DNA from 3 places in the Lysobacter hankyongensis genome. Region 1 is predicted to be linked to each of the others. Evidence: predicted binding sites of a transcription regulator. Region 1 holds the regulator's gene; each other region holds the start of a gene.
The links. The regulator sigma-54, encoded in region 1, starts transcription at its own class of promoters, with help from an activator protein. The targets are predictions, from matches to a motif close to TGGCACGNGCNTTGC.
Positions count from the first base shown of each region.

Region 1 (10,080 bases):
GATGCCCTTCGGCACCGTGCTCGGCGTGTTCACGCTGATCTCGCTGACCAAACCGCCGGTGAAAGCGCTGTTCGCGGACGCCTGACGTGGCGGCATTCGGCATCGCCGTGCTCGCCTCCGGCGCCGGCACCAACCTGCAGGCGCTGATCGATGCGATCGCCGGCGACGCGCTTCCGGCGAGGATCGTCGCGGTGTTCTCCGACAAGCCGAATTGCGCGGCGCTGCAGCGCGCGCGCGATGCCGGCATTCCCGCCGTCGCTCGCTCGCCGAAGGATTTCGCGAGCCGCGAGGCCTTCGACGCCGCATTCTTCGCCGATGTCGACGCGGCCGGCGCCGACCTGATCGTCTGCGCCGGCTACATGCGACTGATCGCGGCAGCGGAAGTCGACGCGCGCCCGGGTCGCATGATCAATCTGCATCCATCGCTGCTGCCGGCGTTCAAGGGCCTGCATACCCATCGTCAGGCGCTGGACGCCGGCGCACGCGAACATGGCGCCAGCGTGCACGCGGTCACCGCCGATCTCGATGGCGGTCCGGTCATCGCCCAGGCGCGGGTGCCGGTGCTGGTCGGCGACGACGAGGCTGCGCTCGCCGCACGGGTCCGCGCGATCGAACATCCGCTGCTGGTCGAGACCGTCCGACTGCTGGCGGAAGACCGGCTGCGCCTGCGCGACGGCGGCATCTTCCTGAACGGAGCGCCGCTCACCGCCCCGCTTCAGCTCGGAGCCAACCGGCGGCTTGCATGATCCCGGCCGTCATGCGCCCACTCGCCGCCCTCGCCCTGTTCCTGATCTGCCTCCCGCCTCCGGCCGGGGCGCAGACGCCGTCGGCCACAGCCGGGGACACCGCGCAGGCACAGGCCGCATCCATGTCTGCCGCACCGACGCTGGCGCCGTTCGTCGCCCGCTACGAAGCCCGCTATCACGCCAAACCCGCCGGCGACGCCACCCTCCGACTGGTCCAACTGCGCTCGCCGCAATGGCGGGTGGACCTGGGCATCGAAGGTCGCAGGGGCATGGCCGGGGTGCTGGGTCTGAACGTGCAGCAAAGCACCGTCTTCGATGCGCTCGACGACCGCAGCTACCGCCCGCTGAGCCAGAGCACCGTGCGCAAGGGCATGCTGCTGGGCCGCACATCCACCGGCGTCTACGACTGGGCCCATGCCAGCGCGCAGTGGCGTGGCGACCTCAAGCAACGTCATCGCGCACCGGTTGCCCTGCAGGCCGGCGACATGAGCGGCCTGCTGATCAATCTCGCGATCGTGCGCGACGCCCGTCCCGACGCGGTTCTGCGCTATCGTTTCGTCGAAGGCGGCCGGGTTCGCGAACACGTCTACCAGGCGGCCGCCGCGCCGGAACCGGTCGCGGTGGGCGAATTGAGTTATTCGGCGCTGAAGGTGACGCGTACCAACGGCGGCAACGACGACACCATCGTATGGGTCGCGGAAGGCGTCCCCACGCCGATCCGCATCCTTCAGCGCGAGGACGGCGAGGATGCCGTCGATCTGCGCCTCGTCGGATACGAATGATGCGACACGCCCGTCCCGAGACCGGCAACCGCCGGCTCTATTTCCAAGGAAACATCATGATGCCCGCCCGCCTTACGTCCACCGCCCGCAGCCTGCTGGTCGCCACGACGCTCGCCGCCGCCGCGATCGCGCTGCCGGCGCACGCGCTGGAGCCGTTCGCGGCCGACTACGAAGCCAGTTACATGGGTCTTTCGGCCAAGGGCCGCATGACCGTGGAGCCGCAGGGCGGCGATCAGTGGAAATACACGCTGAAGGTCAGCAATCAGGTCGCGCAGCTGACCCAGGTCACCGTCTTCGAAGACCGCAACGGCCAGTGGCGCCCGCTCAGCGGCACCGACGCTTCGCTGCTGCTGATCAAGAAGATTCGCCGCAGCGCGGTGTACGACTGGGCCGCGGGCGTCGCGCGTTGGAGCGGCGACGTGAAACCCGAGCGCGCCGGCCCCGTGCCGCTGCAGGCGGGCGACGTCGACGGTCTGCTGCTGAACCTCGCCCTCGTCCGCGACACGCTCGCCGGCAAGCCGCTGCGCTACCGCATGGTCGACGAAGGCCGCGCCAAGCCGATGCAATTCACCATCGCAGGCAAGGAATCCATCACCATCGGCGGCAAGCCGCAGCAGGCGACCAAACTCGTCAGCAGCAACGGCAACAAACAGATGCTGGTGTGGGTGGTCGAAGGCCTCGCGCTGCCGGCGCGCATCCTGCAGCGCAAGGACGGCAAGGACGATATCGATCTGCGGATCGTGTCGATGCGTTGATCGCGATCGCGCGATCGACGGAACGGGAAGACATCGTGCAGTAGAGCGGCCTGACCAGTCATTCGACTGTTGAAAACCAGGCCGCTGTTCCTCGCGAAAGGTACGGCGGCCTCAAGGCCGCTGTACCGGGGGCACATCAATCGATCCGCTTGATCTTCGCGCCCAGCGCCGAGAGCTTGGCCTCGATGCGCTCGTAGCCGCGGTCGAGATGGTAGATGCGGTCGATGATGGTGTCGCCGTCGGCGACGAGACCGGCGAGGATCAGCGACGCCGAGGCGCGCAGGTCGGTCGCCATCACCGGTGCGCCGCTGAGCTGCGGCTGGCCACGGACGATCGCGGTGTGGCCTTCGATGCGGATGTCCGCGCCGAGCCGCTGCAGTTCCTGCACGTGCATGAAGCGGTTTTCGAAGATCGTTTCGGTGATCACCGCAACCCCGTCGGCGACGCAGTTCAGGGCCATGAACTGCGCCTGCATGTCGGTCGGGAAGCCCGGGTGCGGCGCCGTCGCGATGTTCACCGCCTTCGGCCGCTTGCCGCGCATGTCCAGGGTGATGCTGTCGGCGTCGACGGCAATCTCGGCGCCGGCCTCGGTGAGTTTGTCGATCACCGCGTCGAGTGTTTCCGGACGCGCGGCGCGGGCGACGATGCGGCCGCCGGTCATCGCCGCGGCGACCAGGAAGGTGCCGGTCTCGATGCGGTCGGCGACCACGTCGTGGCTGCCGCCGTGCAGGCGCTCGACGCCGTGCACGGTAATGCGGTTGCTGCCGGCGCCTTCGATCTTCGCGCCCATCGCGATCAGGCAATCGGCGAGGTCGACGATCTCGGGTTCCATCGCCGCGTTCTCGAGCACGCTGACGCCGTCGGCGAGCGCCGCCGCCATCAGCACGTTCTCGGTCGCGCCGACGCTGACCATGTCGAACACCACGCGGCCGCCCTTGAGGCGATCGGCCTTGGCCTTGATGAAGCCGTGTTCGACCGAGACCTCGGCGCCCAGCGCCTGCATGCCCTTGATGTGCTGGTCGACCGGACGCGAGCCGATGGCGCAGCCGCCCGGCAGGGACACTTCGGCAGCGCCGTAACGCGCGAGCAGCGGGCCGAGCACCAGCACCGAGGCGCGCATGGTCTTCACCAGTTCGTACGGCGCGACGTGGCTGTTGACGCTGCGCGCATCGACGCGCACGTGGCCGTTGTCGATGTCGTGTTCGACCTGCGCGCCGAGTTCGCGCAGCAGCTTGATCGTGGTCACCACGTCGTGGAGGTGCGGCACGTTGCCGATGTCCACCGGACCGTCGGCGAGCAGCGTCGCGCACAGGATCGGCAGCACCGCGTTCTTCGCGCCGGAGATACGGACTTCGCCTTCGAGCGGCACGCCGCCGGTGACTACGATTTTCTGCATGGGGTCGTCGTGTGATCTGGAGTGTTGCGGGAATGGGGGCGCATGCATGCGTCCCCGGAAAGCGACGGCCGGCGGCCGCCGCCGGCTTACATCCGGGCTTCTTCGGGGGTCAGCGTCTTCAGCGCGAGGGCGTGGATCGCACCGCCCATGAGGTCGCCGAGGGTGGCGTAGACCATCCGGTGGCGGGCCAGCGGGAGCTTGCCCTGGAAGGCCGCGCAGACCACCACGGCCTCGAAATGCACCCCGTCGTCGCCCTGGACATGGGCCTGGGCGTCGGGAAGGCCCTGTTCGATGAGCTGGCGGATGGTCTCGGGGGTCATGTCGATGCCGTGTCGGAGGGACGAAGGGGATTCCGCGGCGCGCCGGAGGCGGAACCTGGAACGCGCCGGGTTCCCGCATTCATCGCCGGTGCGGGCAAAGCTGAATGCGGGTGCGTAGAATTGGCCGACTAGCGTAACGGAAAGCCGCCGGCTCCCCAATGGCGAACGCCACTCTGCCCTACTCCAAGCCGGCCTCCGGCGACGTTCCGGACACCACGCTGGCCGACAGCGGCCGGCGCGTCTTCGAGATCGAGCGCGAAGGCCTGGCCGCGGTCGCGGCACGGATCGACGGCCATTTCGCCGCCGCGTGCCGGGCGATGCTGGCCTGCGCCGGACGCGTGGTCTGCATGGGCATGGGCAAGTCCGGCCACGTCGCGCGCAAGATCGCCGCCACCCTCGCCTCCACCGGCACGCCCGCCTTCTACGTCCATCCGGGCGAAGCCGGCCACGGCGATCTGGGCATGATCACCGACCGCGACGTGGTCCTGGCCCTGTCCTACTCGGGCGAATCCGACGAAATCCTGACCCTGCTGCCGGTACTGAAGCGCCAGGGCAATCTGTTGATCGCGATGACCGGCCGCCCGCAGTCGACGATGGCGCGCGAGGCCGACCTGCATCTGGACGTGAGCGTGCCCGCCGAAGCCTGTCCGCTGGCCCTCGCGCCGACCGCCAGCACCACCGCCTCACTGGCGATGGGCGATGCGCTCGCGGTGGCGCTGCTCGAAGCCCGCGGTTTCACTTCCGACGATTTCGCGCGCTCTCATCCGGCCGGCGCGCTCGGCCGGCGCCTGCTGCTGCACATCGCCGACGTGATGCATGCCGGCGACGACATCCCGCGGGTCGGCGCCGACGCCACGCTCGGCGACGCCCTGCTGGAAATGAGCCGCAAACGCCTGGGCATGACCGCGGTCGTCGACGACGACGGCCGTCTGCTCGGGCTCTACACCGACGGCGATCTGCGTCGTTCGCTGGCCGATCCCGCCACCGACGTGCGCGACACCCGCATCGACAGGCTCATGACCCGCACGCCGATCACCATCGACGCCGATGCGCTCGCGGCCGAAGCCGCGCAACTGATGGAAACCCACAAGATCAACGCCCTGCTGGTGATCGACGGCGAACGCCGCGTGGTCGGCGCGCTGAACATCCACGATCTGCTGCGGGCGCGGGTCGTCTGATGACGTCATCGGTCGAAACCGCCTCGCTCGTACAACGCGCCGCGTTCGACGATGATCTGCGCGCCCGTGCCGCCGGCATCCGTCTCGCCTGTTTCGACGTCGACGGCACGCTCACCGATGGCCGCCTGTTTCTCGACAGCGAAGGCCGCGAACTGAAGGCGTTTCACGTCCACGACGGCCAGGGCCTGGTGCTGCTGCGCGAGGCCGGCATCGAGGTCGCGCTGATCACCGCCCGCCGCAGCGCGGCCGCGGTGCATCGCGCCAACGAACTGAAGTTGCGCGTGCACATCGGCGCGAAGGACAAGCTGGCCTGCGTGCGCGAACTCTGCGGCGAACTGGGCATCGGCCTGGACGCCGTCAGCTTCATGGGCGACGACCTGCCGGATCTCGCTGCGATGCGCGCCGTGGGGCTGTCGATCGCGCCCGCGAACGCGCATGCGACCACCCGCGATGCCGCCCGCTGGCGGACCCGCGCCGACGCCGGCGCCGGCGCCGCGCGGGAGTTGTGCGACCTGCTGCTGATGGCGCAGAGCCGGATCGACACCCCGCTGTCGCCCGCATCGAGCGGTGAGCGCGCATGAGCTGGCGCGGCATCGTCATTCTGCTGCTGATCGTCGGCGCCGCCGCGAGCGGCTGGGCGGTGTGGAAACACCGGCAACCGCCGCCGCGCGTGGCGGCCGCCAACGATCGCCCGGACTACGTGCTGCGCGACTTCGAGCTGATCGCGCTCAACGCCGAGGGCAAGGAATCGTTCACGCTGCGCGCGCCGACGCTGGAACGCCGCCCGGGCGACGAGACGATGTCGCTGACCACGCCGCTGTTCCTGGTGCCGAACGGCGACGGCAAGTACTGGGAAATCCGCTCGAAGACGGGCTGGGTCAGCGCCGACCAGAAAGAGATCCGGCTCAGCGGCGAGGTCAAGGCCAACAGCCCGCCCGACGACCTGCGGCCGATCACGATGAATACCGGCCGCCTGAGCGTGTTTCCGCGCCAGAACCGCGCCGCCACCGACGATGTCGTGACCATCGTCCAACCCGGCTCTATACTCCGTGGACGCGGTTTTGCGGTGTCCACGACCACGAAACGCTACGTGTTCCGCTCCGAGGTCCAATCCCGCTATGCGCCCAATCGCTGACACCACCGCCCGCCGCGCGCTGCCGCTCGCCGCCGCCGTCCTCGCGCTGGCGTTCGCCGGCATCGCCGTCGCGCGCGACGCGGACCGCAGCCAGCCGATGAACATCGAATCGGACCGCCAGGAGGGCACCCTCGACGGCAACAGCGTGAACGTCCTCACCGGGAACGTCACCATCACCCAGGGTTCGCTGGACATCCGCGCCAGCCGCGCCGACATCCATCAGCGCGGCGGCGACGTCGTCCGCGCGGTGCTGACCGGCAACCAGGCCGTGCTGAAGCAGCAGATGGACGACGGCTCGCCGATGACCGCCAAAGCCGACCGCATCGATTACGACATGACCGCCGACGTGATCGTGCTCACCGGCAATTACACGGTGACCACGCCGCGCGGCAGCACCAGCGGCCAGCGCCTCACCTACAACCTCAAGAGCGGTCGCGTCGAGAGCGGCGGCGACAGCGGCCGGGTCCGGATGACCATCCAGCCCAAGGCCTCGCGCACGCCGCCCGCCGCGGAAAAACCCTGATGCTGGTCGCCGAAGGGCTGCGCAAGCGCTACAAGTCGCGCGAGGTCGTGCGCGACTTCGGCCTGACCCTCAACGCCGGCGAAGTCGTCGGTCTGCTCGGTCCCAACGGCGCCGGCAAAACCACCTGTTTCTACATGATCGTCGGCCTGGTGCCGGCCGATGCCGGGCGCATCGTGCTCGACGGCCACGACATCACCGGCGAGCCGATGTACGCGCGCGCCAAGCGCGGCGTCGGTTACCTGCCGCAGGAACCCTCGGTCTTCCGCAAGCTGAGCGTCGCCGACAATCTGCGGCTGGTGCTGGAACTGCGCCGGGACCTGGACCACGACGGCCGCGAGCGCGAACTGGCGGCCCTGCTGGAAGAACTGCAGGTGGGCCACGTCGCCGAACAGATCGGCGCCAGCCTTTCGGGCGGCGAGCGTCGTCGCGTCGAGATCGCGCGCGCGCTGGCCGCGAAACCGCGGATGATCCTGCTGGACGAGCCCTTCGCCGGTGTCGATCCGATCTCGGTCGGCGAGATCCAGCGCATCGTCCGCCATCTGAAGAACCGCGGCATCGGCGTGCTGATTACCGATCACAACGTCCGCGAAACCCTCGGCATCTGCGATCGCGCCTACATCCTCAGCGAGGGCGCGGTGCTGGCCCAGGGCGCCCCCGAGGCGCTGCTGGCGAATCCCGAAGTGCGTCGCGTCTATCTCGGCGAATCCTTCCGGTTGTAACGCCACCAGGGCCGGCGGGATGCGGTTGTTCGACCGTGGTCACGGAAATCGATCGCCGCGGCACATCGCTCCGGAACCATTCACCGGGATACTTCAGCGGACGCCCCCGCACGCAAGGATCGGGCCAAGGGGGGTTCACGCGCCGCCCACAAGCTCTAACATACGGACATGAAGCCACGCCTGCAGACATCGCTGGGTCAACAGCTGGTCCTGACGCCGCAATTGCGCCAGGCGCTACACTTGCTGCAGCTGTCGTCGCTGGAGCTCGAGAACGAAATCACCATCGCCGTCGAAAGCAACCCGCTGCTCGACTGGGACGAATCCGTGGGCGAAGCGCCCGAGGGCATGCCCGAGGCGCCCGCGGTGCCGGAAGCCGCCGCACCGGAAGAGGCGCCCGAGCGCGAGCACGGCGGCGATGACGACGGCTGGGAACCACCGGACAGCTGGAGCACCAGCGGCGGCGGCGGCACGGGCGACGAAGACGGCCTCGATCCGATGGATCGTCTGGTCCATGCCGAATCGCTGCACGACCATCTGTCCTGGCAGTTGCACCTCACCCGGCTCTCGCCGCGCGACCAGCGCATCGGCGCCACGCTGATCGACGCCATCGACGACGACGGCTATCTGCGCGAAAGCCTGGACAACATCGCCGAGGCCCTGCGCCCGGACATCAACGTCGGTACCGCCGAAATCGGCACCGTGCTCCACCAGATCCAGCGCTTCGATCCGCTGGGCGTGGGCGCCCGCGATCTGCGCGAATGTCTGTTCCTGCAACTGGAAGCGCTGTCCAAAGACACGCCCGGCAAGGCCGAAGCGCTGCGGATCGTGAACGAGGTTCTGGAGCGGCTGCCGAAGCTGGGTGTGGACGGGCTGGCGGCCGAGCTGGGACTTTCGGTGGAAACCGCGGCGACCGGGCTGCATCTGGTGCGCTCGCTGGACCCGAGACCGGGTTCGCAACTGGGCGGCATGGGTGCCGATACCTACATCACCCCGGATTGCGTCATCTGGCGTCACAACGGCATGTGGCGCGCGGGCCTGGCCGGCAGCCACACCCGGCTGACCATCCATCGCGGTTACGAAGGCATGATCCAGCACGCCAACGGCAGCGATGCCGCGTATCTGCGCGGCCGCCTGCAGGAAGCGCGCTGGCTGCTGAAACATCTCGAAGCGCGCGGCGAGACCCTGCTGAAGGTGGTGCGTTGCCTGATCCGCCAGCAATCGGGTTATCTCGAATTCGGCGAGCAGGCGTTGCGTCCGCTCACGCTGCGCGAAGTCGCCGCGGAAGTCGGCCTGCACGAATCCACCGTCTCGCGCGCGATCGCGCGCAAATACGCGCTCACGCCGCGCGGCACGTTGCCGCTGCGCAGCTTCTTCGCGTCGGGCATCGGCACCGAAGGCGGCGGCGAAGCGTCCAGCACCGCGATCCAGTCGATGATCAAACGCCTCATCGACGCCGAGAATCCGCGCAAGCCGCTGTCGGACGCGAAACTGGCCGATACGCTGAAGGCCTCGGGCGTACCGGTGGCGCGGCGTACGGTCGCGAAATACCGGGAAGCGATGAACATTCCAGCTTCGCACGAACGCGTGCGCATGGCCTGAACGACGTCGTCATCGGCCGCTGCGCCACGACCGACTTTCGCACTTGCGTCCCCCGCGTGCTGGGGTAACCTGTCGACAGGGAGACGCTGCGGACGGCACCACCCTTGTGCGGAGGAGGAGTCGACCCGATGTCTTCGATCACGGAGTCGGCGTCGAACGCGCCGGCACCGGCACCGCACCGCCGACGGGCCGGGCCCGACGGCGCGACGTGCGACCCAGGCCCGGCATTCAGAGGACACCGTCGATGCGTATCGAAACCCACGGCCACCAGCTCGAAGTCACGCCCGCCCTGCGCGATTACGTCGAAACCAAACTCGCTCGCCTCGGCCGGCATTTCGAACACCCGATGGACGTCGTCCGCGCCCAGCTCAGCATCAACCGACCCGATCACTGCGCCGAAGCCACCGTGCACATCTCCGGCCGCACCCTGCACGCCGACGCCGCCGGCCAGGACATGTACGCCGCGATCGACCTGCTCGCCGACAAACTCGATCGGCTGCTGTTGAAGCACAAGGAAAAAATGGTCGACCACCACCGCGGCGAAAGTCTCACCCGCGCCGAGGGTTGACCCTCGCCATTTCCGCCGGCCCGACGACACGCTGCGCAACGGCGCGACGTCGGGCCCGACACTCCCCTTCGCGACCCACCTTCATGAATGCCAGCATCAGCGCCCGCGACCTGTTCGATCAGCAGGAAGAACGTCTCGGACTGCGCTGGATGGCCGGCCAACGCGGCGAACACCGCGTGCTCGAAGCGGTGGAGACGGTCGCCCGCCGGCCGTCGCTGGCCGGCTATCTCAACATCATCTATCCGAACAAGGTCCAGATCCTCGGCACCGAGGAGCTGGCTTGGCTGGACGCGCTCGACGCGCGCCAGCGCTGGGAAACCATCGAAAAGATCATCCAGTTCCGCCCGCTGGCGATGGTG
Region 1 is NZ_BAABJE010000007.1:84,048-94,127, forward strand. Features, by position in the region: gene ABD974_RS08505 (hypothetical protein) at 1-85, shown strand, start outside; gene purN (phosphoribosylglycinamide formyltransferase) at 87-746, shown strand; gene ABD974_RS08515 (DUF3108 domain-containing protein) at 869-1,528, shown strand; gene ABD974_RS08520 (DUF3108 domain-containing protein) at 1,588-2,283, shown strand; gene murA (UDP-N-acetylglucosamine 1-carboxyvinyltransferase) at 2,420-3,679, opposite strand; gene ABD974_RS08530 (BolA family protein) at 3,766-3,999, opposite strand; gene ABD974_RS08535 (KpsF/GutQ family sugar-phosphate isomerase) at 4,158-5,177, shown strand; gene ABD974_RS08540 (KdsC family phosphatase) at 5,177-5,758, shown strand; gene lptC (LPS export ABC transporter periplasmic protein LptC) at 5,755-6,312, shown strand; gene lptA (lipopolysaccharide transport periplasmic protein LptA) at 6,296-6,835, shown strand; gene lptB (LPS export ABC transporter ATP-binding protein) at 6,835-7,554, shown strand; gene ABD974_RS08560 (RNA polymerase factor sigma-54) at 7,723-9,153, shown strand; gene hpf (ribosome hibernation-promoting factor, HPF/YfiA family) at 9,398-9,721, shown strand; gene hprK (HPr(Ser) kinase/phosphatase) at 9,805-10,080, shown strand, end outside.

Region 2 (10,080 bases), on a different contig from region 1:
ACTGGATCCAGACCTGCGAGGCGATGCTGTAGTCGGCCAGCGCGGTTTCGGTGACGTAGTCCCAGATGCCCGCACCGCCCAGCGACGGCGCCGCGAACACGCCGGTGAGCAGCGCACCGGTGATGCCGCCGACACCGTGCACGCCGAACACGTCGAGCGAATCGTCGGCGCGCAGCAGCTTCTTCAGACCGGTCACGCCCCAGAAGCAGACGAGGCCGGCGATCGCACCGATGGCGAGCGCGCCCATCAGACCGACGAGACCCGCCGCGGGCGTGATCGCCACGAGACCTGCGACCGCACCCGAGGCGCCGCCGAGCATCGACGGCTTGCCGCGCGCGATCCATTCCACCGCGCTCCACACCAGCACCGCAGCGGCGGTGGCGAGGAAGGTGTTGACGAACGCGAGCGCGGCCACGCCGTTGGCTTCCAGCGCGGAGCCGGCGTTGAAGCCGAACCAGCCGAACCACAGGATCGAGGCGCCGACCATGGTCTGGGTGAGGTTGTGCGGGCGGATGGCTTCGCGGCGATACCCCAGACGCGGACCGATCACGTACGCGCCGACCAGACCGGCGATGGCGGCGTTGATGTGCACCACGGTGCCGCCGGCGAAATCGAGCGCGCCCTTCGCCCACAGATAACCGGACTTCGCCAGCACGCCCTCGACCGCGGCCGTGTCGGTGAAGGCATCCGGACCGGGGAAGAACCACACCATGTGCGCCATCGGGGCGTAGGCGAAGGTGAACCAGATCACCGTGAACAGCAGCAGGCCGGCGAACTTCACGCGTTCGGCGAAGGCACCGACGATCAGGGCGCAGGTGATGCAGGCGAACGCGCCCTGGAACACGAAGAACGCCAGCTCGGGGATGTACACGCCCTTGGTGAAGGTCGCGCCCAGCGCACCGTTGAGGCCGGCACCCAACAATCTGGCGCCGCCGCCGATGAAGGCGTTGTTCTCGGTGAAGGCGAGGCTGTAGCCGTACAGCACCCACAGCACCGCGACCAGCGAGAACACCACCAGACACTGCATGAGGATCGACAGCACGTTCTTGCTGCGCACCAGGCCGCCGTAGAACAGCGCCAGCCCGGGCAGGGTCATGAAGATCACCAGCGCGGAGCAGACGAGAATCCACGCGGTGTCGCCCTTGTCGGGCGTCGGCGCGGGCGGGGCTTCCGCCGCGGCGGCTTCAGCAGGTGCGGCGTTGGCAGGCGCCGCTTCGGCAGTTGCGGGTGCGACGGCCTCCGCGGTCGCCGGCGCCGCGTCGGCGGGGGCATCGGCCGCGGGTGCGGCCGCTTCGGTGGCGACGGCGTCGGTCGCCGGCGCGGTCTGTGCGCTCGCGACGAGCGTCGTGCCGAAGGTCATCGCGCCGAACAGCAGCGCGAGCAGGGCGGCACGTTTCACAGCGGCATACTTCAGGGCAGCAGGCTTCGGAACATCGTGTTTCGGAACAGCATGGGTCTTCGACCCGGACAGGAATCCAGACATGGGACGGTCTCCGAGTGAGGGTTAGAGCGCGTCCGCGCCGACTTCGCCGGTGCGGATGCGGATGACCTGCTCCAGCGCGGTGACGAAAATCTTGCCGTCGCCGATCTTCCCGGTGCCCGCGGATTGCTGGATGGCCTCGATCGCGGCGTCGAGCCGGTCGCTCGCGACCGCCACCTCGACCTTGATCTTGGGCAGGAAATCGACGACGTACTCCGCGCCGCGATACAACTCGGTATGTCCCTTCTGTCGACCGAAGCCCTTGACCTCGGTGACGGTGATGCCGGACACGCCCATCTCCGACAAGGCTTCGCGCACCTCGTCGAGCTTGAACGGCCGGATGATGGCGGTGATCAGTTTCATGCGCTCTCCCCGTGGATGGATGAGCGCCGACGCCGTGGCGCCAGCGCCCCTGGATGAATCCCGCATCCCCGCGCATCGCCCCGGCAACCGACCGGGAACGATGCGCGGGGACCGTGGGTCCCGGGGGAACCGCAGCGCAGTCCGACGTGGGGAAGGAAGCTGCGTCCGCGTTTCCCGTGCCTCGTCTAGCCAACTCTCCGTCGCATCCCTGCGACACCGCTCCTTTCGTTACCGCTTCCGCGCGTTCGACGACTGCAAGTCGATCACTGCAGATCGACGACTACAGCTCGATCGTCATGAACACGCTGTACGGGTCTTCGACGTAATCGGCGAAGGGCCCGCACTCCTCGAAGCCGAAGCGCTCGTACATCGCGCGCGCCGGCAGGAACGCATCCGGCGATCCGGTTTCGAGGCTCAACCGCCGATAGCCGCGTTCGCGCGCCACCCGCAGGATGTGCCGCATCAGCGTCGCGGCGACGCCCTTGCGCAGATGATCGCGGGCGGTGCGCATGGACTTGATCTCGCCATGCGACGCGTCCAGCGCCTTCAGCGCGCCGCACCCCATCAATGCGCCGTCCTTCCAGACCGTCCAGAAGGTGATCTCCGGACGACGCAACTTTTCCAGATCCAGCGCATGGACGCTTTCCGGCGGCGAGTGCAGGAACATCTCGTCGAGGTGTTCCTGCAGCAACCGCGCGATCTCGGGCCCGCTGAGGTCGTCGATCCGGATGTCCATCGTTTCCCTGTCATCCCGAACGCATGTGAGGGATCTGTTTTTACCGTGGGCATCGCACGCGATCATCACGGCGTGTCGCCCCCACCCCAACCCTCCCCCGCACGCGGGGGAGGGAGATGACGCATCAGATCGTGCAATACATCTGGTATTCGAGCGGGTGAGGAAGGAATGCTCGCGCAGCACCGCCGCGCATTCCTTCCGAACGCCCGGCGCGCCGCGCCGGGCCGGACATCCGCCGGCCCGAAGCGACGACACATGGCGTCCCATTCGCGCATCAGATCGTGTAGTACATCTGGTATTCGAGCGGATGCGTCGCCGCGCGGAACTTGGTGACTTCCTGCATCTTCAGCGCGATGTAACCGTCGATGAAGTCGTCGGAGAACACGCCGCCGGCCTTGAGGAAGTCGCGGTCCTTGTCCAGCGCTTCCAGCGCCTGGTCGAGGCTGTGGCACACGGTCGGGATGTTCTTCTCCTCTTCCGGCGGCAGGTCGTACAGGTCCTTGTCGCTGGGCGAACCCGGATCGATCTGGTTCTTGATGCCGTCGAGGCCGGCCATCATCAGCGCGGCGAAGGTGAGGTAGCCGGAGTTCATCGGATCGGGGAAGCGGATCTCGATGCGGCGCGCCTTCGGATTCGCGACGTACGGGATGCGGCACGAGGCCGAACGGTTGCGCGCCGAATAGGCCAGCATCACCGGCGCTTCGAAGCCCGGCACCAGACGCTTGTAGCTGTTGGTGGTGGAGTTGGCGAAGGCGTTGATCGCGCGGGCGTGCTTGAAGATGCCGCCGATGTACCACAGCGCCAGCTGCGACAGGCCGCCGTAGCCGTCGCCGGAGAACAGGTTCACGCCGCCCTTGGCCAGCGACTGGTGCACGTGCATGCCGCTGCCGTTGTCGCCGACGATGGGCTTGGGCATGAAGGTCGCGGTCTTGCCGTTGCGGTGCGCGACGTTCTTGATGATGTACTTCATCGTCAGCAGTTCGTCGGCCTTCTGCACCAGCGTGTTGAACTTGGTGCCGATCTCGCACTGGCCGGCGTTGGCCACTTCGTGGTGGTGCACTTCGACTTCGATGCCGGCTTCTTCCAGGGTCTTGCACATCTCGGCGCGGATGTCGTGCAGCGAATCGAGCGGGGCCACCGGGAAGTAGCCGCCCTTCACCATCGGACGGTAGCCGGTGTTGCCGCCCTGGTATTCGCGGCCGGAATTCCAGTGGGCCTCTTCCGAATCGATGTGGAAGAAGGTGTGGCCCATCTCGTTGGCGAAGCGGACGCTGTCGAAGATGAAGAATTCGGGTTCGGGGCCGAAGAAGGCCTGGTCGGCGATGCCGCTGGCCTTGAGGAAGGCTTCGGCGCGCTTGGCGACGCCGCGCGGATCGCGCGAGTAGGCCTGCATGGTCGCCGGGTCGAGGATGTCGCAGGTCAGGACCAGGGTCGGATCGGCGGTGAACGGGTCGAGGAAGGCGGTCGCGGCGTCCGGCAGCAGGATCATGTCGGACTCGTTGATGCCCTTCCAGCCGCTGATCGACGAGCCGTCGAACATCTTGCCGTCTTCGAACAGGCTGGCTTCGACGATGGATTTCGGAAAGGTGACGTGGTGCTGCACGCCGCGCATGTCGGTGAAGCGCAGGTCCACGAATTCGACCTTGTGGTCCTTGATGAGTTTTTCGACGTGCTCGAGGGACATCTTCGGAAGCTCCGATGGGTGAGAAGGATGCACTTCTCTCTGCAAGGGGCGTGCCAGCGCGGGAAAGTCGGCAAGCCATTGATTTCGAAGGACGGAGATCGTCGAACGCCGGCATGACGCACCACATCCGAGCAAACTCGGCACCCCGGCTTGCACCTGATCGGTGCGAAACGGATTTCGTGTCTCCCGCGATCCGTCGGTGCGGGCAGGCATCGCGCAATGCGGTGCGGGCGCGACGGGCGGACCGGTAGACTGACGCGCTGCGGGCCCGGCGCCCGCGTCCCCACGATCCGGAAATCCGCGTCCATGCGCCTGCATTTGCTCGCCCTGCTGTGCCTCCTGCCCTTCGCCGCGCCCGCGGGGGCCGCCGAATTCGACACCTGCCTGGTGCTCAGCGGCGGCGGCGCGCGCGGCATGACCCACATCGGCGTGATCAAGGTGCTGGAGCGCGAGCGCATCCCGGTCGACTGCATCGTCGGCACCAGCATGGGCGCGGTGGTCGGCAGCCTGTACGCCAGCGGCATGAGCGCGACCGAGATCGAAACCGCGCTGCGCGCACTGGACTGGAACACGATGTTCGCCGACCGCATCGACCGCCGCGCCTTCACCCAGCGGCGCAAGGCCGAGGACCGCAGTTTCCTGGCCAAGGGCGGCTTCGGTCTGCGCGACGGCAAGCTCGGCGTGCCGCCCTCGGTGTTCGAGGGCCAGCGGCTGGCGGTGGCGCTGCGCGCGGCGCTGTTGCCGAGCGCGAACATCGCGCGCTTCGACGACCTGCCGATTCCGTATCGCGCGATCGGCACCGATCTGGAAACCGGCGAAGCGGTTGCGATGGACCAGGGCGATCTGGTCAACGCGGTGCGCGCGAGCATGGCGGTACCGGGCGCGTTCGCGCCGGTGAGCTACGGCGAACGCTCGCTGATCGACGGCGGCGTCTCGCTCAATCTGCCGGTCGAAGTCGCGCAGGCCTGGGGCGCGAAACGGATCATCGCGGTCGACATCGCCGCACCGCTGAAGAAGCGCGAACAGCTGCTCGACCCCTTCAGCATCACCGACCAGATGGTCACCGCGCTGATGCTCAAGGAAACGAAGCGTCAGCGCGAACGACTGGGCGCGGGCGACGTGCTGATCATCCCGGAACTGGGCGACCTGGGCTCGGCCGATTTCACCGCCGGCCTGGATCAGGGCGTGGCCCTGGGCGAAGCGGCGACGGTCGCGGCGCTGCCGCAATTGCAGGCCATGCAGGTCTCGCCGCAGGCCTATGCCGCATGGCGCGAGGCGCGACTGGCCCGACTGAAACCGATCGGCGCGATCGAACGCGTCGAGCTGGTCAACACCTCGACCGTGGACGACGCGGCGGTGCGCGCGCACATCACCGCGCAGCCGGGCGACGCGGTGGACGCGAAGAAGATCGAAGACGATCTGGGCCGGCTTTACGGCCTCGGCGAATTCTCGCGCGCCTATTACACCGTCGACACCGCCGAGAACGGCGGCAGCGTGCTGACCTACGTCACCCGCAGCCGGCGCTGGGAAGAGGACGGCACGCTGAAATTCGGGCTGTTCATGCAGGACGATTTCGAGGGCCAGGGCGAATACCAGATCGGCGCGCGCTACGGGAAACGCGAGATCAATCGCTTCGGCGCCGACCTGTCGCTGGAAGCGCGGCTGGGCGACCGCAACCGCGCGTTCGCCGAGTTCAACCAGCCGTTGAACATGCGGCGCACCGCGTTCGTGCGCCCGTCGCTGGAATGGCTCGGCGAAAACCAGCCGCTGATCGACGACGCCAACATCACCGGCGATTACCGCTACAGCCGCTGGGACGCGCGCGCCGGCATCGGCCTGAATCTTTCGCACTGGGGCGAAGTCTCGGTGGCGCCGTTCGTGCGCCGCAATCACTACGACCTGCGCGTGGATTCGCAGCCCACGGGCATTCCGCGCACCGCCACCAGCGCCGGCGTGGATGTCGACTTCACCCTCGACACCCAGGACGACGCCGAATTCCCCGGCAAGGGCTGGTATCTGCACGCGCGGCACACGCGCTACCTGCCGATGCTCAATGCCGACAGCGAAGGCTTCACCAGCCGCGCGCAGGCGTCGTACGCCTTCACCGCGCTGGGCGGACGCTGGCAGTTCGGCGCGCAGGCGCAGGATCATCGCGGCAACGCCTACGAAGACGTGGCGCTGCTCGGCGGCCCGTTCCGGTTGTCGGGTTACGGCATCGACCGCCTGCGCGGCACCGGTTCGGCGCTGGCGACGCTGCAGTTCAACTATCCGCTGGCGCAGTTGCTGCAATACCCGCTGTTCGTCGGCGGATCGCTGGAGGCCGGACAGGTGTGGCGCCGCGGCCAGGAACCCGCCTTCGACCGCACCATCTTCGGCGGCAGCGTCTACAGCGCGCTGGACACGCCGATCGGCCCGATCTATTTCGGCCTGGGCCTCGCCGAGGAAGGCGAGGAAGCGGTGTTCCTGCGGCTGGGACAGCCGTACTGATTCATCGCAATGAATCGCGGCTGTCGCCGCCGACGCGGTCGCAAGCCGCTGTCATGCGCCGGTGCTAGCCTGCGTTCGCCATGCGACGGACCGCAGGCGGGCCGCCATCGCGCGGCATTGCGTACGGGATCCATCGCAGGCCGGCACGCGCCCCCGCGCGGGCCGTCTCCCCCGTTCGACACAAGGAGTGTCTCATGCGCAGGATCCACCTTCCCTCACCCACCCGCACCGCCACCCGCGGTCTCGCCCTCGCACTCGGCGCGTTGCTGACCACGTCCGCATTCGCGGCCGACGATCCGGCCCTGGCGGTGTCCGCGGCCATGCGTCAGGCGCTGCAACGCGATCTCGGCCTCGGCGCCGGCGAACTTCCGCGTTACCTCGACACCGAACGCCTCGCCACCCGCAAACAGGACGCAGCCCGCCGCGCGCTCGGCGCGAGCTACGCCGGCAGCTGGCTGGAACGCGATGCGGCCGGCGGATTCAGCTTCGTGGTCGCGACCACGCAACAGGCGCAGGCCGGCAAGGCGCGCGCGCTGGGCGCGCAGACCCGCGTCGTCGCGCACAGCCTCGCGGCTCTGGAATCGGCGATGTCGGCGTTGAACCGCACGCGCACGACGCGGAGCGTCGGCGTACTGCGCCCGACCGATCGCGCCATCTACGCCTGGCGGATCGATCTGCCCGCCAATCGCGTGGTGATCACCACCGCGCCGGACGGCGCCGCCGCAGCCGCGGATTTCGTCGCGTCCAGCGGCATCGACGCGGCGCTGGTCCGTTTCGAAACGTCGCGCGAACGCCCGCAGCCGGTGTACGACATCCGCGGCGGCGACCGTTACAACGTGCCGAACAGCTGGTGCTCGATCGGCTTTTCGGTGACCCAGGGCGGCAACACCGGCTTCGTCACCGCCGGCCATTGCGGCACCGCCGGCACCGCGGTCAGCGGCAACAACGGCGTGGCGCTCGGCAGCTTCGCCGGTTCCACCTTCCCGGGCAACGACTTCGCCTGGGTGCGCAACACCAGCGCGTCGTGGACGATCCAGCCGCTGGTCAACAACTACGCCGGCGGCACGCTGAGCGTGGTCGGCAATCTCGAAACCCCGGTGGGCGGCGCGATCTGCCGCTCCGGCGCGCGCACCGGTTATCGCTGCGGCGTCGTCACCGCGAAGAACGTCACCGTGAATTACAGCGTCGGCCCGGTGTACGGCATGGTCCAGTCCAGCGCCTGCGTCGGCGGCGGCGATTCCGGCGGTTCGTTCGTCACCCCGGGCGGCGAAGCGCAGGGCGTCACATCCGGCGGCCAGCTCAATCCGCAGACCAACGAGAACTGTTCGCTGGCCAGCCCGGTGACCTTCCATCAGCCGCTGCAGCCGATCCTCAACGCCTACGGTCTGGTGCTGCAGACGGTGCAGACCTGCGGCCGCATGAATCCGGGACGCGTGCTGCCCAACGGCGGCTCGGTGACGTCCTGCGACGGCCGCTTCACCCTCGTCATCCAGGGCGACGGCCATCTGGTGCTGTACCAGGCCGGCGTCGGCGCCATCTGGTACAACAGCGTCTTCGGCAGCGGCCACACCCTGCACATGCAGACCGACGGCCATCTCGTCGTCTACAACGGCGCCGGCCAGCCGGTCTGGTACACCGGCACCAACGGCAACAACGGCGCGTTCCTCAGCGTGCAGAACGACGGCAACGTGGTGATCTACAACCACCTCGGCCAGGCGCTGTGGCATACCGGCACCTACGGCCGCTGAACCGCATCGCCCGGCCGTCGCCGCGCGCACGGCGCGCGCGGCTTCGCGGTCCCCGACACCTCCGAGCGATCGGGGGTGTCGGATACACTGGCGGTTTCCGCGTTCCGGCCGCCGCATGTCCGATCTGCTCAACGCCCTGATCCTCGGCATCATCGAGGGCATCACCGAATTCCTGCCGATCTCCAGCACCGGGCATCTGCTCATCGCGCAACACTGGCTGGGCGCGCGCAGCGATCTGTTCAACGTCGCGATCCAGGCCGGCGCGATCCTCGCGGTCGTGGCGATCTATCGCGAACGCCTGTGGAACCTGCTGGTCGGTTTCCGCAAGCCGGAGAACTTCGATTACGCCTTCAAGCTCGCGGTCGCGTTCGGCGTCACCGCAGTCGGCGGCCTCGCGGTGAAGGCGCTGGGCTGGGAACTGCCTGAGAAGGTGACGCCGATCGCCTGGGCGTTGATCCTCGGCGGCGCCTGGATGCTGCTGGCCGAACATTTCGCGGCGAAGCGCGCGGCCGCGCTCGGCGAACGCGCGGCGATCACCTGGACCGTGGCCGTGCTGGTCGGCATCGCGCAGGTCGTGGCCGGCGTATTCCCCGGCACTTCGCGCTCGGGCGCGACGATCTTCGTCGCCCTGCTCGCCGGCACCACCAACCGCGTGGCCGCCACCGAATTCGCCTTCCTGGTCGGCATTCCGACGATGTTCGCCGCCACCGGCTACGAGTTGCTGAGCCTGTACAAGGACGGCGATGTGGGCGGCGAGGACTGGAGCGCGCTCGCCGTCGCCTTCGTCGCTTCGGCCGTCACCGCCTTCGTCGCCGTGAAATGGCTGCTGCGCTACATCCAGAGCCACCGCTTCACCGCCTTCGCGATCTATCGCTTCGCGCTCGGCGCGGCGCTGCTGCTGATCCTGCCCGCCGGCGAATGACCGCGCCCGCCGCCGACAGCGCAGCCGCGGGCGCGATACGCGGCCCGTGGTGGCGCGATCTGCGCCGCGACATCGCGCGGTCGCTCGGCGCGTCGGAAGCGGAGATCGCGTCGTGGCTGTGGGCGCTGGGCATCGGTTCGGCATTCTGGGGACTGATCGCCGGCGGGATCGCGCTGGCGCTGCGGCCGCGCCCCGCCTGAACGCCGCGTGCGCGGCCGGACGCACACCGCATCCGGCCGGTGTATGGTGCGGCCTCACGGCGCCGCGGCGGCAACCCCCGATCGCCCCGCCGCACGTTGCAAGGAAGTGTTCGACATCGCGCATGCCAGCGCGCGCGCCACCTGCACCCATGGAGCCCGACATGACCCGACCCGTTCTGCTGTTGCCCCTCATGCTGACGCTGAGCCTCGCCGCCTGCGCACGCACGCCCGAGGCCGCCCACGCGGACCCCGCGCGGGTGGGCGACGACGCACCGCCGGCCGCCACCGCGACCGATGCGCTCGCCGGCTATTACTGGCGGCTGCAGGAGGCGACCGACGCGCAGGGCAAGCGCATCGACGCCCTGCTGGTGCGTCCGGAACAGCCGCTGCAGTTCAACATCGCGAACGGCCGGATCGCGGTGCTCAACGCCTGCAACCAGATGGCCGGCACCATCCGCTT
Region 2 is NZ_BAABJE010000012.1:77,706-87,785, reverse strand. Features, by position in the region: gene ABD974_RS12045 (ammonium transporter) at 1-1,360, opposite strand, end outside; gene ABD974_RS12040 (P-II family nitrogen regulator) at 1,505-1,843, opposite strand; gene ABD974_RS12035 (GNAT family N-acetyltransferase) at 2,124-2,579, opposite strand; gene glnA (type I glutamate--ammonia ligase) at 2,854-4,263, opposite strand; gene ABD974_RS12025 (patatin-like phospholipase family protein) at 4,570-6,750, shown strand; gene ABD974_RS12020 (alpha-lytic protease prodomain-containing protein) at 6,945-8,498, shown strand; gene ABD974_RS12015 (undecaprenyl-diphosphate phosphatase) at 8,614-9,420, shown strand; gene ABD974_RS12010 (hypothetical protein) at 9,417-9,620, shown strand; gene ABD974_RS12005 (DUF4377 domain-containing protein) at 9,782-10,080, shown strand, end outside.
Region 2: a site for sigma-54 is predicted at 4,305-4,319, ahead of glnA (type I glutamate--ammonia ligase). Genes of this name have one in related genera too.

Region 3 (10,080 bases), on a different contig from region 1:
ATCAGGCGGCCTTCGCTCGGGAGGGTCTCGGTCGTGGGTGTCGTCGCCATGCGGCTCGCATCGAGGGTCGGGAAGCCGCATCATAGCCCAGCCCTCCCCGCCGACCCACGCGCATGGCGCTGCCGCTCTCCCTCGACCACCACACCATCCTCAGCGCGATGCTGGCGCCTGCCCTGTTGATGGCCGCGACCGGCTCGCTGCTGGTGTCGGCGAACGCGCGGCTGGCGCGCGTGGTCGATCGCTTGCGCGCGCTGATCGTGGCCTGGGAAAAGGACGCCCCCGATCGCGAGGAGCGCGACACCCAGATCCGGCGCCATCGCCATCGCGCGGCGCTGGTGTTGCGGGCCTGCCGTCTGCTGTATGCGGCGCTCGGCGCGTTCGTCGGCACCAGCCTCGGGCTGGCCGCGGACGCCCTGCTCGGCTTCCGGCTGGATGCGGTGCCGACCGTGCTCGCGGTCGTCGGCATGATCTGCCTGCTCGGCGCCAGTCTGGCGATGGGCCGCGAAGTCGGGCTGTCGGTGCGCAGCTTCGACGAAGAGCTCGATCAGGAAATGGCGCGGCGCCGGACTTGACGCACGCCGATCACAGCGGCGGCTTGCCGCGTTTGCGCCGGAAATAATTGGTGAGCATGGAGCCGGCTTCGTCCGCCAGCAGGCCGCCGGCGACCTCGACGCGGTGGTTGTGGCGCGGGTCGGTCAGCAGATCGAACACGCTGCCGGCGGCGCCGGTCTTCGGATCGCTCGCGGCGTAAACGACCCGCGCGACGCGGGCGTGCACCGTCGCCATCGCGCACATCGCGCAGGGTTCCAGGGTCACGTAGAGCGTGCAGCCGATCAGGCGATGATTGCCGAGCGCACGCCCCGCTTCGCGCATCGCCACGATCTCGGCGTGCGCGCTGGGATCGCGGTCGCCGATGTTGCGGTTCCAGCCTTCGCCGATCATGCGGCCCTCGGCATCCACCAGCACGGCACCGACCGGGATCTCGTCGTGCTCGCGTTCGGCGCGCGCGGCCAGCGCCAGGGCATGGCGCATCCAGCGTTCGTCGTCGGGGGACGGGGTCAAGCGGAACTCCGGCGGTCTTCGGGCGTGCGGGGCGCATTGTCGCCCGGCGCCCTCCGGTTCGCCATCTCCGCAATCGCGGTTCAGACCCGTCCCGCCGCGGCCAGCGCCGCGTACTCGTCGTCGGCGAACAGCCGCGAGCGCACGAGGAAACGCACGCCCTCGCCGTTCTCCAGCGAGAACATGCCGCCACGGCCCTCGACCACGTCGATGATCAGCTGGGTGTGCTTCCAGTATTCGAACTGCGGCGCGCTGATGTAGAACGACGCGCCGCCGATCTCGCCCATGCGCACATCATGATCGCCGATGATGAACTCGCGCTCTGGAAAGCACATCGGCGAGGAACCGTCGCAGCAGCCGCCCGACTGGTGGAACAGCACCGGCCCGTGACGCGCGCGCAGCTTGTCGATCAACTGCAGCGCGGCGAGCGTCGCGGTGACCTGCAGGGGAAGTTCGGGCATGCGCATCTCCTGGCGGACGTGGTCCCGATACGCTCGGGCAGGTGCCGGAAAAAACCCGCGCCGCCCGGGAGGGAGCCGTGCGGCGGCGCGGACGCGACAGCATGGTCGCGATCGGAACGATCGGATCAGAAAAAGCCGAGCGCCTTCGGCGAGTAGCTGACCAGCAGGTTCTTGGTCTGCTGGTAATGGTCGAGCATCATCTTGTGGGTCTCGCGGCCGATGCCGGACTGCTTGTAACCGCCGAACGCGGCATGCGCCGGATAGGCGTGATAGCAGTTGGTCCACACGCGCCCGGCCTGGATCGCGCGGCCGAAGCGATAGAGCCGGCTGGCGTCGCGGCTCCACACGCCGGCGCCGAGGCCGTACAGCGTGTCGTTGGCGATCTGCAGCGCTTCCTCTTCGGTCTTGAACGTGGTCACCGACACCACCGGTCCGAAGATTTCTTCCTGGAAGATGCGCATCTTGTTGTGGCCCCTGAACACCGTGGGCTTGACGTAGTAGCCGCCGGCGAGATCCCCGTCGAGCGCGTTGCGCTCGCCGCCGATCAGCACTTCGGCGCCTTCCTGACGGCCGATGTCGATGTAGCTGAGGATCTTCTCCAACTGCTCGTTCGACGCCTGCGCGCCGACCATCGTGTTCGGATCGAGCGGGTCGCCCTGCTTGATGGCGGCGACGCGCGCGATCACGCGCTCCATGAATTTCTCGTAGATCGATTCCTGGATCAGGGCGCGCGACGGACAGGTGCAGACTTCGCCCTGATTGAAAGCGAACAGCACGAAACCTTCCACCGCCTTGTCGAGGAAATCGTCGTCTTCGGCCATCACGTCGGCGAAGAAGATGTTCGGCGACTTGCCGCCGAGTTCCAGGGTCACCGGAATCAGGTTCTGGCTGGCGTACTGCATGATCAGGCGGCCGGTGGTGGTTTCGCCGGTGAACGCGATCTTGGCGATGCGCGGGCTGCTGGCCAGCGGCTTGCCGGCTTCCAGGCCGAAGCCGTTGACGACGTTCAACACGCCCGGCGGCAGCAGGTCGCCGATGATCTCCATCAGCACCAGGATGCTGGCCGGCGTCTGTTCGGCGGGCTTGAGCACCACGCAGTTGCCGGCGGCGAGCGCGGGCGCCAGCTTCCACGCCGCCATCAGCATCGGGAAGTTCCAGGGAATGATCTGGCCGACCACGCCCAGCGGCTCGTGGAAGTGGTAGGCGATGGTGTCGTGGTCGATCTCGCCGATGCTGCCTTCCTGCACGCGCACGGCCGAGGCGAAATAGCGGAAGTGATCGGCCATCAGCGGCACGTCGGCGTTGAGCGTTTCGCGGATCGGCTTGCCGTTGTCCCAGGTCTCGGCGTGGGCCAGCAGTTCGAGATTCTCGTCGATGCGGTCGGCGATGCGCAGCAGTACGTTCGCGCGCTCGGTGGCGGAGGCTTTGCCCCAGGCATCCTTGGCGGCGTGCGCGGCATCGAGCGCGAGTTCGATGTCGTCCTTGTTGGAACGCGCGATGCGGGTGAAGACCTTGCCGGTGATCGGGGTGATGTTGTCGAAATACTCGCCGCTGCACGGCGCGACCCATTGGCCACCGATGAAATTGCCGTATTGCGCCTTGAAGATCCGGGCGTGGTCGTGCAGATGCGGTTTGACGAGGGCGTTCATGGGCAGGCTCCGATGGCTGCGGTGGGTGTGCCCCTCCATCCGCAAGTGCGATGCCAATCGCCACCTGCTGCGTCGCAGCATCGACAAATCTCCACGCGCACGCGCACTTGCGATGCCGCATGTTGCAACGCACAACGCGCGGCGATTGCAACGCGCCGGCGTCTGTGTTGTTTATGGAAACACATGCCGTTGCGACTGTCGCAGAATGCGACACAGGAGAGCCCATGCGCCGAATGCATCCGACCGCGGAACTGGCCCAGGCGCGCAGGGCGTTCTTCGAGCGCGGCAGCGTCGCCGCAGTCGATCTGCCGAAGACGATCCTGCGCTCGTGGCAGCGCTGCCGTCGGCTCGGGCTGCCGGAAGAGCGCACGCCGGCGATCGAACCGGTGCCCGAAGCGCGACTGCGGGAGATGCGCGACCGCAACGAGCGGCTGTGGCGCCTCGCCCGCGCCGAACTGGAAGCGCTGGCCGTCGATGCCGACGCCAGCGGCAGCATCGTCATCCTCACCGACGACAGCGGCTGGATCCTCGACGCCACCGGCCATCCGCAGTTCCTCGACAAGGCCGGCCGGGTCGCGCTGCGCCCGGGCACCTGCTGGAACGAGGCGCAGGTCGGCACCAACGCGATCGGCACCGCCATCGTCGAACGCCGGCCGGTGGAAGTGCGCGGCAGCGAGCATTACCGGACGCCGCACGGCATCCTCACCTGCACCGCCACGCCCATCCACGATCCCTACGGCCGGCTGGTCGGCGTGCTCGACATCAGCGGCGACTCGCGCGCCCAGCATCTGCACGCGCTCGGGCTGGTGCGGATGGCGGTGGCGAATATCGAGCATCGCTATTTCGACGACGGCATCGACGGCTGCGAACTGCTGCGCCTGCATCGCGACCCCGCCCTGCTCGGCTCGGCGAGCGAAGGGTTGTTCGCGTTCCGCGGCGGCAAGCTCGTGGCCGCGAATCAGGCCGGCCTCGCGCTGGTCGGCATCGATCGCGACGATCTCGGCCGGGTCGGTTACGACATGCTGTTCGACGACGCCCTCGCCCGCCTGCGCAGCGAAGGCGCGATACGCGACCGCTGCGGCCGCGTGCTCCACGGCAAGGTCGATGGCGATGCCGCGAGGCCGGGCATCGCGATTCCGCTGTCGCCCGCACGCGCGCCGGATACACGCGCGCCGCAACCGCGCGCGGTCGCCATCGAGACTTCACCGCTGTTCGATGCCGCCACCGCCACCGCGCTGGAACGCGCGCGACGCGTCCTCGACGCCGAGCTGCCGGTGCTGATCGTCGGCGAGACCGGCACCGGCAAGGAAGTGTTCGCGCGCGCGCTGCATGCGCGCTGCGCGCGCGCCGGCAAACCTTTCATCGCGGTGAACTGCGCCGCGCTGCCGGAAGGGCTGATCGAATCGGAACTGTTCGGCTACGAGGAAGGCGCCTTCACCGGCGCGCGTCGCCAGGGCAGTCCCGGCCTGCTGCGCCAGGCCCAGGGCGGCGTGCTGTTCCTCGACGAGATCGGCGACATGCCGCTGGCGCTGCAGCCGCGCCTGCTGCGCGTGTTGCAGGAGCGCGAACTGTCGCCGCTGGGCGGCGGCAAACCGGTGAAACTCGATTTCGCGCTGGTCTGTGCGACCCACTGCGACCTCGACGGCGCGGTCGAATCCGGCCGCTTCCGCGCCGATCTCTACTACCGCATCGCCGATCATCGCGTGCGGCTTTCGCCGCTGCGCGCCGTGGCCGATCGCGGTCTCGCCGTGGACACGCTGTGGTCGCGGATGGGTCATCGACGCACGCTCGCGCACGATGCGCATGCCGCACTCGCCGCCTACGCCTGGCCCGGCAACTGGCGCCAGCTCGTCGCCTGCCTGCGCACGCTGGTGGCGCTCAGCGACGACGGCAGCCGGATCGACATGCAGGACCTGCCCGACTATCTGCAGACGGTGGATCGCGCCGCGCCCGCTGCGACGATCGGCAACGGCGGCATCGCGCCGCTGGGAGAACTGGAAGAGACCGCCATGCGCGACGCGCTCGCCGCCTGCGACGGCAACGTCGCCCGCGCGGCGCGGCTGCTGGGCGTGAACCGCAGCACGCTGTATCGACGATTGGGGACGCCGAAGCGCCCGAACTGAAGTCGATCCCCGGCGCGGATCGCCGACGATGCCTGCGCGGGCGATCAGTCGCCGGTGATGACGGTTCGCGTCGAACTGTTCAGCACGAAGACGTGGCCCTTCGCACGCACCAGCACCTCGGTGCCGCGGGTGGTGGAGGAAAATTCCTTGCCGAGCTGCATCGATGCGCGCAGCTTCACCGTCGCCTGCCGCCGGTCTTCCGACAACTCGATCGATTCGATCGTGAATTTCATGTCGGGCTCGATCCTGAGCGACTTGACCAGGGCTTTCATGGTCAGCATCGAATCGCGGATTCCCGCGCAGGCCTGGCGCTGATCCAGCGCCATGGTGTCCTCGCCTTTCGGCGTGCGCATCACATCCACCGCACGGTAGGCCCGGTGCAGCGAGGCGCACTGGGTCTCGGCGTCGAAACTGCGAAGCGCATTGATCTGCCGCTGGTAGTGCGCGTAGACGACATCCTCGTCGAGCTTCGACTGCGTGCCGCGGTAATAGCCGATGCCGTGCCTGATCGCGAGGAAACCGACGATCGCCCCCAGACCGAGCACGATGTGTTTCCAGTTGTTCTTCGATTCCATGATGGCTCCGATGCCCGTTCCGAAACATCCACCGCCGCTCAGCGCATCGAGACCGTGCTGCGCGTATCGGTGTACGTGCTGTAGACCTGGCCCCAGCGCCGGACCAGCGTTTCCGTGCCGGTCGTGGCGACGGACAGTCGCTTGCCGATGCGCATCGAAGCGCGGATCTTGACGGTGGCTTCCCTCTCGTCGGGCGAGACCGTCACCGATTCGATCGTGTACTTGAACTCGGGTTCGAGTTTCGTGGCGGCGACGATCTTCTTCATCATCGCCATCGACTCCCGCGTCGCATCGCAAGCCTGCATCTGGTCCAGCACGACACGCTGTTCGCCGCGCGGCGTCTTGGCCACATCGACGGCACGATAGTCCTTGTGCATCATCGCGCACAGGGTTTTGGCATCGAACATCCGGGTCGCGTTGATGCTTTCCTGGTAATGCGCGTAGACGATGTCCTCATCCAGTTTCGTCAACTGGATGCGGACCACGTGATAGCCCAGAAACAGCAGCGCCATCGAGACCACGCCCGCGACGTTGCGGGGCGTGATGCGGAAGAATTCCCTTGCGTCCATCATTCCCACTCGATCGTCGCGGGCGGCTTGCCCGAAATATCGTAGACCACCCGCGAGATCCCGCGCAGTTCGTTGACGATCCGGCGCGAGACGGTGTCGAGGAACTCGTAGGGCAGATGCGCCCAGTGCGCGGTCATGAAATCGATGGTTTCGACGGCACGCAGCGCGATCACCCATTCATAGGCGCGGGCGTCGCCGACCACGCCGACCGACTTCACCGGCAGGAACACCGCGAACGCCTGCGAGGTGCGGTCGTACCAGCCGGCCTTGCGCAGTTCCTCGATGAAGATGGCGTCGGCCTGGGCAAGCAGTTCGGCGTATTCGCGCTTCACTTCGCCGAGGATGCGCACGCCGAGCCCGGGGCCCGGGAACGGATGGCGATAGACCATTTCGCGCGGCAGGCCGAGTTCGACGCCGAGGCGGCGCACCTCGTCCTTGAACAGCTCGCGGAGCGGCTCGACCAGGCCGAGCTTCATGTGTTCGGGCAGGCCGCCGACGTTGTGATGGCTCTTGATCACGTGGGCCTTGCCGGTCTTGCTGCCGGCGGACTCGATCACGTCGGGATAGATCGTGCCCTGCGCCAACCAGCGCGCGTTTTTCAGTTTGTTCGACTCTTCCTCGAAGATCTCGACGAAGAGATTGCCGATGATCTTGCGCTTGGCTTCCGGGTCGGTCACGCCGGCCAATGCGCTGAAATAGCGGTCGGCGGCGTTCACGCGCACGACCTTCACGCCCATGCCGCCCTGTTCAGAGGCCGCGGCGAACATCGCCATCACCTGATCGCCTTCCTTCCAGCGCAGCAGGCCGGTGTCGACGAACACGCAGGTCAGCTGTTCGCCGATCGCGCGGTGCAGCAGCGCCGCGACCACCGACGAATCGACGCCGCCGGACAGGCCGAGGATGACTTCGTCGGAACCGACCTGCGCGCGCACGCGCGCGATCTGGTCGTCGATGATGTTCGCCGCCGTCCACAGCGCACGGCAGCCGCAGACGTCGAGCACGAAGCGGCGCAGCAGGGTTTCGCCCTGCTTGGTGTGGGTGACTTCGGGGTGGAACTGCACGCCGTACCAGCGCCGCGCCTCATCGGCCATCGCGATGATCGGCACGCTGTCGGTGCGGCCGGTGACGGAGAATCCCTCGGGCAGCCGCGTGACGCGATCGCCGTGGCTCATCCACACGTCGAGGCCCTGGCGACCCGGGTGATCGGTCAGCGCGCCCAGCAGTTTGTCGTCGCCGGTCACTTCGACTTCGGCGTAACCGAATTCGCGATGATGCCCGCCCTCGACCATGCCGCCGAGCTGCATCGCCATCGTCTGCATGCCGTAGCAGATGCCGAGGATCGGCAGACCGCTGTCGTACACCTGCTGCGGCGCGCGCGGCGAGCCCTCCTCGGTCGTCGATTCCGGCCCGCCCGACAGGATGATGCCCTTCGGATTGAACCTGGCGATATCGGCCGGATCGTGGTCCCAGGCCCAGATTTCGCAATAGACGCCGATCTCGCGGATGCGACGCGCGATCAGCTGCGTGTACTGCGCGCCGAAGTCGAGGATGAGGATCTTGTCGGCGTGGATGTCGTCGGTACGAATGTCGGTCATGGCGTTCTGTAGGAGCGGCTTCAGCCGCGAGCTCTGGTTGCAACGAATCGCTCTTGCCGGAAACGCTCGCGGCTGAAGCCGCTCCTACAAAAAGCGGGACGACCCTCACCCCATCCGATAGTTCGGCGGCTCTTTCGTGATCTGCACATCGTGCACGTGGCTTTCGCGCTGCCCCGCGCCGGTCACCTTCACGAATGACGGCTTCGTGCGCATGTCTTCGATCGTGGCGCAGCCGACATAGCCCATCGTCGCGCGCAGGCCGCCGGCGAGCTGGTGAACGACGTTGCCCAGCGGGCCGCGATACGGCACGCGGCCTTCGATGCCTTCGGGCACCAGCTTGTCGGCGTCGCTGGCGTCCTGGAAGTAGCGGTCTTTCGAGCCTTTCTCCATCGCACCCAGACTGCCCATGCCGCGGTAGCTCTTGTAGCTGCGGCCCTGGAACAGTTCGGTTTCGCCCGGGGCTTCCTCGGTGCCAGCGAACAGGCCGCCGATCATCACCGTCGACGCGCCCGCGACGATCGCCTTGCCGATGTCGCCCGAATAGCGGATGCCGCCGTCGGCGATCAGCGGAATGCGGTCCTGCAGCGCTTCGGCAACCATCGACACCGCGGTGACCTGCGGCACGCCGACGCCGGCCACGATCCGGGTGGTGCAGATCGAACCGGGGCCGACGCCGACCTTCACCGCGTCCGCGCCGGCATCTTCCAGCGCGCGTGCGGCGTCGCCGGTGACGATGTTGCCGCCGATCACCTGCAGTTTCGGGAAGGTCTTCTTCGCCCAGGCCACGCGGTCGATCACGCCCTGCGAATGGCCATGCGCGGTGTCGACGATGATCACGTCCACGCCCGCGGCCACCAGCGCTTCGATGCGCTGCTCGGTATCGCCGCCGACACCGACCGCCGCGCCCACCAGCAGACGTTCGCTGACGTCGTAGGCGGCGTTCGGGTTGTCGCGCTTTTTCTGGATGTCCTTCACCGTGATCAGGCCGCGCAGCTCGAAACCGTCGTTGACCACCAGCACCTTCTCGATGCGGTGTTTGTGCAGCAGTTCCAGCACTTCCTCGTCGGTCGCGCCTTCGCGCACGGTGACCAGCTTTTCCTGCTTGGTCATGATGTGGCGCACCGGATCGTCGAGCTTCTTCTCGAAGCGCATGTCGCGGCCGGTGACGATGCCCACCAGTTGCCCGCCGTCGACCACCGGCACGCCGGAGATGTTGCGGGCGCGAGTGAGTTTCAGGACATCGCCGATGGTGGCGTCGGGGCCGACGGTGAAGGGTTCGCGGATGACGCCGGCCTCGAAGTGCTTGACCTTGGCCACCTGCGCGGCCTGCTGTTCGAGGCTGAGGTTCTTGTGGACGATGCCGATGCCGCCGAGCTGGGCCATCGCGACCGCGAGACGCGCTTCGGTCACGGTGTCCATCGCCGCCGAGACGATCGGCAGGTTCAGGCGCAGGTCGCGGGTGAGCCGGGTGGCGAGGGAAACGTCCTTGGGCAGGACGGTGGAATGCGCGGGGACGAGCGAAACGTCGTCGTACGTGAGCGCTTCAGCCTGGATGCGGAGCATGGCCGGTCCGGTGGGGATGAAGCGCGTCATTCTACCGCGAATAGGGTGCGCCCCGGCGCACCGCATCCGACAGAACGAGAACCGGTGCGCCCGGGCGCACCCTATGCGGGGGTTTCGGTGGCCTCGGCGGCCTCGATGGTGTTCTGCATCAGCGTGGCCACGGTCATCGGCCCCACGCCACCCGGGACCGGGGTGATCCAGCTGGCGCGGGCGGCGGCGGCGTCGAACTGCACGTCGCCGACCAGCCGGCCGTCGTCCAGGCGGTTGATGCCGACGTCGATCACCACCGCGCCCGGCTTCACCCAGTCGCCGGGAATCAACCCCGGACGGCCGACGGCCACCACCAGAATGTCCGCCTCGCCGACGTGCCGGCGCAGGACATCGGCGGGCGTGAATTTGTGGCAGCTGGTGACGGTGCAGCCCGCGATCAGCAATTCCAGCGCCATCGGCCGGCCGACGTGGTTGCTCACGCCCACGATCGTCGCG
Region 3 is NZ_BAABJE010000015.1:157,638-167,717, reverse strand. Features, by position in the region: gene orn (oligoribonuclease) at 1-50, opposite strand, end outside; gene ABD974_RS14985 (DUF2721 domain-containing protein) at 114-572, shown strand; gene tadA (tRNA adenosine(34) deaminase TadA) at 583-1,062, opposite strand; gene ABD974_RS14975 (DUF779 domain-containing protein) at 1,143-1,520, opposite strand; gene adh (aldehyde dehydrogenase) at 1,646-3,169, opposite strand; gene ABD974_RS14965 (sigma-54-dependent Fis family transcriptional regulator) at 3,394-5,292, shown strand; gene ABD974_RS14960 (hypothetical protein) at 5,337-5,867, opposite strand; gene ABD974_RS14955 (hypothetical protein) at 5,906-6,439, opposite strand; gene guaA (glutamine-hydrolyzing GMP synthase) at 6,436-8,031, opposite strand; gene guaB (IMP dehydrogenase) at 8,137-9,594, opposite strand; gene folD (bifunctional methylenetetrahydrofolate dehydrogenase/methenyltetrahydrofolate cyclohydrolase FolD) at 9,696-10,080, opposite strand, start outside.
Region 3: a site for sigma-54 is predicted at 3,211-3,225, ahead of adh (aldehyde dehydrogenase). Genes of this name have one in related genera too.